DNA from 4 places in the Streptomyces sp. NBC_00464 genome. Region 4 is predicted to be linked to each of the others. Evidence: riboswitches for the same ligand, from Rfam matches in the RefSeq annotation. Region 4 holds a riboswitch; each other region holds the start of a gene.
The links. Region 4 has a riboswitch for cyclic di-AMP ahead of OG912_RS11840 (C40 family peptidase). Riboswitches for the same ligand answer to the same signal wherever they lie in the genome.
Positions count from the first base shown of each region.

Region 1: another riboswitch for cyclic di-AMP. It lies ahead of OG912_RS15470 (M23 family metallopeptidase); the one in region 4 lies ahead of OG912_RS11840 (C40 family peptidase).
Region 2: another riboswitch for cyclic di-AMP. It lies ahead of OG912_RS05880 (M23 family metallopeptidase); the one in region 4 lies ahead of OG912_RS11840 (C40 family peptidase).
Region 3: another riboswitch for cyclic di-AMP. It lies ahead of OG912_RS34005 (LysM peptidoglycan-binding domain-containing protein); the one in region 4 lies ahead of OG912_RS11840 (C40 family peptidase).

Region 1 covers NZ_CP107899.1:3,471,687-3,473,879, reverse strand. The annotation lists gene OG912_RS15475 (PP2C family protein-serine/threonine phosphatase) at 1-617, shown strand, start outside; cyclic di-AMP (ydaO/yuaA leader) riboswitch at 903-1,056, shown strand; gene OG912_RS15470 (M23 family metallopeptidase) at 1,068-2,193, shown strand, end outside.
Region 2 covers NZ_CP107899.1:1,369,810-1,372,002, forward strand. The annotation lists gene OG912_RS05880 (M23 family metallopeptidase) at 1-807, opposite strand, end outside; cyclic di-AMP (ydaO/yuaA leader) riboswitch at 821-988, opposite strand; gene OG912_RS05885 (M16 family metallopeptidase) at 1,205-2,193, opposite strand, start outside.
Region 3 covers NZ_CP107899.1:7,565,100-7,567,292, forward strand. The annotation lists gene OG912_RS34000 (ABC transporter ATP-binding protein) at 1-490, shown strand, start outside; cyclic di-AMP (ydaO/yuaA leader) riboswitch at 787-971, shown strand; gene OG912_RS34005 (LysM peptidoglycan-binding domain-containing protein) at 975-1,853, shown strand; gene OG912_RS34010 (FG-GAP repeat protein) at 2,051-2,193, shown strand, end outside.
Region 4 covers NZ_CP107899.1:2,728,397-2,730,589, forward strand. The annotation lists gene pcrA (DNA helicase PcrA) at 1-350, opposite strand, end outside; cyclic di-AMP (ydaO/yuaA leader) riboswitch at 609-774, shown strand; gene OG912_RS11840 (C40 family peptidase) at 773-1,975, shown strand; gene OG912_RS11845 (hypothetical protein) at 2,050-2,193, opposite strand, start outside.

The sequences.
Region 1 (2,193 bases), 740 kb from region 4:
AGGGGCTGGACGCCGTGGAGGCGGTGGCGGTGATCATCGGGGCGTTCCGGGAGGCGGCCGAGCAGGAGGAGTCGCTGGAGGGCGTGGCGCAACGGCTGGAGCGCGCGCTGGCGCGCGAGTCGAGCACGCGCGGCGGCCTCGACGCGGTCGAAGGGTTCGTCACCGCCGTGCTCGCGGAGATCCCGCCGGGCGCGTCCTCGGTGCGGATCGTCAACCGGGGCCACCCGGACCCGCTGCTGCTGCACAGGGACGGGGCGCTGGAGATCCTCGGGCCTTCGGTGCCCGCGCTGCCGCTGGGGATGGACCTGGGGGTGTGGCCGGACCGGGCGGACGAGTGGCACCTGCCCACCGGGGCGACGCTCCTCCTCTATACGGACGGCCTCTCCGAGGCCCGTGACACAGAAGGCGTCTTCTACGACCCCGCCGAGCGGCTGCGGGGGCGGATCTTCCCGGGGCCCGAGGAGCTGCTGTCCGCGCTGACCGATGACGTGCGGCTGCATACGGGCGGTGAGTCGACGGACGACATGGCGCTGCTCGCGGTCGGGCGGCCGGCCGAGGGTCAGCCCGACCGGCGCAGGACCGTGAAGATCGTCGGCCTGGGGGACGGCGGAGGGTGAGCACGGGTCCGGGGCCGGCCTGGGTGGCGGGCGTGGTGGGAGCGGTTGACCGCGATACCACCGTCCGTAACTGAAGGACACCCCTCCGCATAACATTTGATGCAACGTCAGAAAACGGATGGTGACCGGGAGGTGATCAACTCGTCCGTTTCCACCCACTTGTGTCCCGTAAAGTCCAGGCCAAAGGCCTGAACGATCAGTGGGAACGGCTTGGAATCGGACCCTGGTGTCTATTAACGTTCGATAACGCAGCGCGGTTGTCCCAGCCGCCGTCAGTGGCGGCACCGTGCGCGAGCGCCGAATTCCGCAAGGGAACCGGGGAACCACCTACATGGGGTGAATCGGGCATCTCTGTCTCGTGACGAGACGGAGGAACCCGTAGGAGACCTTCCTGCTCCGAACCCGTCAGCTAACCCGGTAGGCGAGAAGGAAGGAAAGGAGTGCGCCCCCGTGGCGTCCAACAAGCCTGCCCCCGAAGCTCCCTCCCGGTTCGTGTCCGAGTACGGCGATGACTTCGCCACCCGGCCCGGAACCGTTGTCGGTACGGAGTACGGGGCCGCCTACGCGACCGATTACGGGACCGATCGGGGCAGCGACTTCGGAAACGACTTCCGCGCCGACGACTCCGGGGCCGACAGGACCTGGGAGGAATGGAATCCCACCGAGGACTCCGTCCGTCCCGTGCGCGGCAAGCACCGCGTCGCCAAGCAGCGCAATGGTCTGGCCCGCAGCTCCACCGTCCTCGGCGTCGGCGTCATCGCGGCCGTCGGTGCGGGTGGCATGGCCACCGCCCAGAGCAAGCCGCCGGTCTCCATCTCTCTGCCCGATTCCATCTCGGACAATCTCCCCGACGCCAAGTCCCTCCCGGGCGTCGGCGCACTGTTCTCGGGCGAGACCGAGTCCGCGGCGGACAAGGCCGACGCTGCGATCGCCGCCGCCCCGCTGACCACCGCCGGCATCACCACCGCCGAGGCCGAGCAGGGCACCACCGACGCCGGTGAGGCCCTTCGCGCCCGCATCCTCCAGCAGGCGGAGCAGCAGCAGGACGCCGCCGACGCCGAGGTCAAGGCCGCCGCCGAGAAGGCAGCAGCCGAGAAGGCCGCCGCGGAGGCGAAGAAGAAGCAGGACGCCGCCGAGGCCAAGATCGCCGCGGAGAAGAAGAAGGCGGCGGAAGAGGCGAAGAAGAAGGCGGAGGCCCTGCGGCTCGCCAAGCTCGCCGCCAGCTACGCCATCCCCACCTCCTCGTACACGATCACCTCGACCTTCGGCGAGGCCGGATCGATGTGGTCCTCCGGCTACCACACGGGACTCGACTTCGCGGCTCCCACCGGCACGCCGATCAAGGCGATCCACACCGGCACGGTCAAGTCGGCGGGCTACTCCGGCGCCTACGGCTACCGCACGGTCCTGGAGCTGGAGGACGGCACGGAGCTGTGGTTCTGCCACCAGTCCTCGATGGATGTCAGCATCGGTCAGAAGGTCACGACCGGCGACACCATCGGACGCGTCGGCGCGACCGGCAACGTGACCGGCCCGCACCTCCACCTGGAGGTCCACACCCCGGACGGCACCGGCA
Region 2 (2,193 bases), 1.4 Mb from region 4:
GTAGGCGACCGGGTCCATGTCCGAACCGTACGAGGGCGTGGTGCGGGCCTCGAAGTGGAGGTGCGGGCCGGTCGAGTTGCCGGTGGAGCCGGAGAGACCGATCTGCTGTCCGGCGCCGACGCTCTGGCCGACGGACACGCCGATCGAGGAGAGGTGGCCGTACTGGGTGTACGTGCCGTCCGTCATCCGCAGCACGATGTTGTTGCCGTACGCGCCGCCCCAGCCGGCCTCGACGACCGTACCGGCACCGACGGCGACGACGGAGCTGCCGGACGCGGCGTGGAAGTCGATGCCCGAGTGGCTGCCGGAGGACCAGAGCGAGCCACTGGACTTGTAGCCGGTGCTCACGTACGAACCGGCGACGGGGAGCTGGAAGGAGCCGAGCCGGGCGCGCTCGGCGGAGCGGGCGGCACGCGCCTTCGCCTCGCGGGCCTCCGCGGCACGGGCAGCGGCCTTCGCCTTCGCGGCGGCCTCGGCCTTCGCGGCAGCCTTCGCCTCGGCCTCCGCCTTCTTCTTCGCCTCGGCCTTCTTCTTGGCCGCTTCCGCCTTCTTCGCGGCAACGTCGGCCTGGTGCTGCTGGGCGTCCGCCTGTGCGTCGATCCGGTCGGCGAGGGTGCTCTCGATGGCGATGACCTGGGTGAGGCCGGTCTCGCCGACGGGGGTCCCGGTGTCAGCGGCAAGGGCCGGGGAGGCCAGTCCGCCGATGACGCCGGTGGTGGCCAGGGTCGCGATACCGACGGCCTTCGCGCCGCTGCGCGTCAGACGGCCCGGGGCACGATGCTTCCCGGTGGCACGGGTGAACGCCATGAAGTGGCTGGTCCTTTCCTTCCTTCTCGCCTACCGGGTTAGCTGACGGGTTCGGAGCAGGAAGGTCTCCTACGGATCCCTCGGCCTCGTGCGAGGCGCGGGCATCCGATTCACCCCAGGGACTGCGTGGGTCCCCGGCTCCCCAGGCTCGCGCCTGACGGGGACTCGGCGATGACTGCCCGGTACGTCGCGGATGCGGCATACGAGTGACGGACAGCGGAGCCGACGCTAAACGGGGGCCCTTCCCCCCACCAAACGGACAGGCCGCTTTGTAGCGCATCCCACAGGGCAGACAGGCAACCTCTCCCACAAAGCGGACAAAACGAAAGGTCCCGGCGGAGACAGCTCCGCCAGGACCTTTCGTTTGCCCCGATATGAGGCGAAGTAGCCGATCGACTCAGCCGGTCACGACCGATACCTCACCGATGCCGAGCGCCCTGACCGGATCGGCGATCTGCGCGGCGTCACCGACCAGAACCGTGACCAGTCGGTCCTGCGGGAAGGCGTTGACCACAGCCGCGGTCGCCTCGACCGTGCCGGTCTCCGCCAGACGCGCGTACAGGTGCGCCTGGTAGTCGTCCGGGAGATGCTGCTCGACCTGGTCGGCGAGGGTGCCCGCGACCGAGGCCGCCGTCTCGAACTTCAGCGGGGCGACACCCACGAGGTTCTGCACGGCCGTCTCGCGCTCGGCGTCCGTCAGCCCTTCGGCCGCCAGGGTCCGCAGCACCTTCCACAGGTCCTCCAGCGCCGGGCCGGTGGACTCCGTGTCCACGGAACCACTGATGGCGAGCATCGCCGCCCCCGTCGCCCCGGAGGCGGAGTCCGGGGCCGAGGAGCGGAGCACCTGGGCGAAGGCCCGCACGCCGTAGGTGTAGCCCTTCTCCTCGCGCAGCACCCGGTCGAGGCGGGAGGTGAGCGTGCCGCCCAGGCAGTACGTGCCGAGGACCTGCGCCGGCCAGACGCTGTCGTGCCGGTCGGCGCCGATGCGGCCGATCAGCAGCTGCGTCTGTACCGCGCCGGGGCGGTCCACGATCACCACCCGGCCCGTGTCGTCGGCGGTGATCGGCGGAACCGGGCGGGACTCCGCGGTGTTGCCCGACCAGTCGCCGAGGGTGTCGGCGAGCAGCGCGTCCAGGTCGATGCCCGTGAGGTCCCCGACGACCACGGCCGTCGCGGTGGACGGACGGACATGGGCGTCGTAGAAGGCGCGCACGGCTGCCGAGTCGATCCGCTCCACGGTCGCCTCGGTGCCCAGGCGCGGGCGCGACATGCGGGCCGTGGCCGGGAAGAGCTCCTTGGCGAGCTGCTTGGCGGCGCGCCGGGCCGGATTGGCCTGCTCGTGCGGGATCTCGTCGAGCCGGTTGTTCACCAGCCGCTCGATCTCGC
Region 3 (2,193 bases), 4.8 Mb from region 4:
GCTGCTGCGCCAGTGGTCGCGCGAGGATGAGCGGGCGGTACGCGACGCACTCGACGCCACCGGCACCACCGCACTGGCCGGCGAGCGCATCGACCGGCTGTCCGGCGGCCAGCGCCAGCGCTGCTGGCTCGCCATGGTCCTCGCCCAGCAGACCCCGGTCGTCCTGCTCGACGAACCCACCAGCGCCCTCGACCTCGGCCATGCCGTCGAGGTCCTGGAACTCGTCCGCGAGGTCGCGGCCACCGGCCGCACCGTCGTCATGGTCCAGCACGACCTCGCCGCCGCGGCCCGTTACGCCGATCTGCTCGTCGCGATGAAGGACGGCCGCGTCATCGCCCGGGGTGCTCCCCGCGAGACGGTCGACGAAGCCCTGGTGAAGGAGCTGTACGCGCTCGACGCGGACATACTCGACGCCCCGGGCGACGGCTCACCCGTCGTGGTGGCGCGCAGCCGCACCGGCGTGACCACGAGGCCGACTCTCACTCCGTAATGTCGCATTTGGGCGATTGTTCGGAATAGTTAAGAATGCTCGACGGAGTCACCTTTCTCCGGGTCATAGCTTCTGAATATCGAGCAAATCGCCCCTTTCGGGCGCAGTGGCCAGCGTCACGTTTTCGGCCTCCGACGCAGAATCGGAGGCTCTGGTTCCCTGTCGTGCCAAGAAAGTTGACCCGCCCCGGTGTGACCGGCGTCCCACATTTCCTTTGATTGATCTTGCGAATTAATTGCGATCAAGAATTCCGGGCTTGTTTCGCCTGCCCTTTCTCGCTTACGGTCGCCGTCAATCCGGATGGAACGCCGAATCCTGCCGCCGTCCGGTAACCCGACCACTCACGTACGGCAGGAGCGGGGGACCCAGGTTTGCCGCCGTTCCGGAATCCGGAGCGGCTAGGGGTGAAGTCGCCATGTGCGGCCGGACATCTCCAGTCCGAACCCGACAGCTCACCTCGCAGGCGGCGGAGAGGAAAAGCGCCATGCCCTTCAAGGGTCACCACCGTCGTTCCAAGTCCACGTCCCTGACCCGCGGTTTCATCGCCGTGAGCGCGGGCGGAGTCGTTCTCGCGCTCCCCCTGATCGCTGCCGGTTCGGCTTCCGCCGCACCCGCCCAGGCGGTCGTCGCAGAAAAGGCCGCGGCCCCGACTTCCGTGTCCGGCAAGGAAATTGCCGCACAGAAGACCGAGTCCACCACCTATTCCGTGATCTCCGGTGATTCCCTTTCCAAGATCGCCCGGGGGCATTCCCTCAGCGGCGGCTGGGAGCGGCTGTACCAGGACAACCGAAGTGTGGTGGGCGGCAACCCCGACCTCATTCACCCGGGCCTGAAGCTGACCATCGGCGCCAAGTCCGCGGCCGCTGCCCCCAAGGCGGCGACCAAGAGCGAATTCAAGGCGGAGAACACCTCCGGCAGCGCCTCGCAGCCGTCGGCCGACCGGGCCGAGAGCGCCGACCGCGCCGACCGTTCCCAGCGGACGGCGGCGCCCGTCGCCGTGGAAACCGCCGCGACCACCTCCACGCAGACCGCGACGGCGTACACCGACGACCTCGACGGCTGGATCAAGGAGTCGCTCGCCGTCATGGCCGAGCACGGCATCCCCGGCAGCTACGACAGCATCCACCGCAACATCCTGCGCGAGTCCTCGGGCAACCCGCAGATCGTCAACAACTGGGACTCGAACGCGGCCGCCGGCACCCCGTCCAAGGGTCTCCTCCAGGTCATCCAGCCCACGTTCGACGCGTACCACGTGCCCGGCACCTCGCTGGACATCCTGGACCCGGTCGCCAACATCACGGCCGCGTGCAACTACGCCGCCGCCACGTACGGCTCGATCGACAACGTCTTCGGGGCCTACTGATCCACCGCGGATCCGCCCCCGCGCGGAGCCGTGAACAGGGGTGGAAGGGAGCTGAACAGCTCCCTTCCACCCCTGTTGCGATGCCGTACAACCCTTGTGCCGCGGAGCCGGTCCAACAGGGCGTCAGGAGGGTAACGGGCCCTTCCCGGCGTCCCCCCCCGGACTCGCCCGGTCATCCTTGAACCGAGGAGCCGCTCGTGCGCACCTACCGACCCGCCGCCGTTGCCGCGGCCTCATTTCTCCTGATGGCGGGGGCCGCCGTCGCCGCGCCTTCCGCCTCTGCCGGTACCCCCGGCGGAACGCACGCGGACGACCGCAACACCGACTTCAACGGTGACGG
Region 4 (2,193 bases):
ATCTGGCCCGGGTGCACCCCGCGCTCGGCCAGCAGATGGGCGATGCGGTGGGTCAGCACGCGGGTCTTGCCCGAACCGGCACCGGCGACGATGAGCAGCGGGGACCCGGCGTGCACGACGGCTGCGCGCTGCTCGGTGTTCAGCCCGTCGAGCAGCGCGGCGGCGTCGATGACCGGGCGGTGGGCCCCGTCGCGGTAGTACGCGTCGCGGGGCGGCGGGGGCCCGTCGAACACGCCCGCGAAGAGGTCCTCCGGCACCGCTTCGGGTGCGGAGTCCTCGGGGGGCGGCGGGGGCCCTTCCTCCGTGTGCTGGAGGCCGGCCAGGAAACTGTCGTCAAAGAGGCTGCTCATCGCTGTCCGAGTCTAGGGCGCCGCACTGACACTCCGGGCCCGAGTGATGAAGCACGCACCGGCAGGCGGGCACACAGAGCGAGCAGGGGAACGCGCGGCGTGGGGGAAGCCCGGGTCCACCTGCCCCGCAGCACCCCAATTCGCCGAGGTCACGAAAATGTATCGGGCATATCGAACATCAACCTTCACAGCGGCACCATGAGTTGGCTAGCGTGCTCGTTCGGGCGGCCCGTACCCCCAGAGGCGATCCACGCCGAGCGGGCGTCCACGCCGAATCCGGGCTGCCCGTACGGGAGTCCGGAACCGGGGACCCACACGCAGCACCGGGGTGAATCGGTCCGAATCCCCCACCAGGACCGTAGGGCAGCCTTCCGTTCCGCCCGAACCCGACAGCTAACCCGGTAGGCGGTCCACGGAAGGAGATGCCGGCCTTGGCGTCGCATCGCAAACCGCGCACCCGGGTGCGCACTACCGGCCCGGCCGTCGGGATCACGACGGCCGCACTGGCGTCGGTGACCCTGCTGTCCACGCAGAGCGCACTCGCCGCCCCCGCACCCAAGCCGAGCATCGAGGACGTACAGAAGAAGGTCGACGACCTCTACCGGCAGGCCGGCACCGCGACCCAGCAGTACAACCAGGCGAAGGAGGCGACGACCAAGCAGCGCTCCAAGGTGGACACGCTGCTGGACGACGTCGCCCGGCGCACCGAGAAGCTGAACGAGGCCCGCAGGACGCTCGGCACCTACGCCGCCGACCAGTACCGCGGTGGCGCCCTCGCCCCGACCGCCACCTTCTTCCTGGCCGACGACCCGCAGTCGTTCTTCGACCAGACCCATCTCATGGACCGGATGACCTCGCGCCAGACGCAGGCGGTGTCGGACTTCCGTACGCAGCAGGTGAAGGCGTCCAAGCAGCGGGCCGAGGCCGTGGCGGGCCTGGAGACGCTCACCGAGTCGCAGGCGACGCTGCGCACCAGCAAGCAGAACGTCCAGACGAAGCTGTCCGAGGCCCGCAGCCTGCTGTCGAAGCTGACCGCCGAGGAGAAGGCGCGCCTGGCGGAGCTGGAGCGCAAGAAGGAGGCCGAGGCCAAGCGCAAGGCCGCGGAGCTGGCGAAGAAGCAGGCCGCCGCGAAGGCCGAGGCCGACCGCAAGGCCGACGAGGCCGCGGAGGCCGCCAAGGAGGCCGGCACCGGAAGCGGTACGGACACCGGAAGCGGGACCGGTACGGGCACCGGCACCGGCACCGGCACAGGTTCGGGTTCGGACACCGACGCCTCGACCAAGGCCGAGAAGGTCATGGCGTTCGCCAGGGCGCAGCTCGGCAAGCCCTACGTCTGGGGGGCGACCGGCCCGGCCTCGTACGACTGCTCGGGGCTCACCCAGGCGGCCTGGAAGGCGGCCGGCGTCGACATTCCGCGGACCACCTGGGACCAGGTGAACGTCGGCACCCGGGTCGCCACGGCTGATCTGCAGCCCGGGGACCTGGTCTTCTTCTACGACGACATCAGCCACGTCGGCATCTACAAGGGCGACGGCATGATGATCCACGCGCCGAAGCCGGGGGCGAACGTGCGCGAGGAGTCGATCTTCTACATGCCGATCTACGGGAGCGTGCGGCCGGGCTGACCTCTGCTCGCCCCCGTCGCGAAAACGCCGCTGCCCGGACCCCATGGGGTCCGGGCAGCGGCGTGAGCGAGGGCTCAGGTCCAGAGCGTGGCGATGAAGATGTTGACGATCGTCAGTCCGCCGACCGCGGCGAAGAGGCCCTTGTCGACCTTCTCCTCGTCGCGCTTGACGTAGACGAGCCCGAGGATCACGACCAGGATCAGCAGCTTGATGCCGAT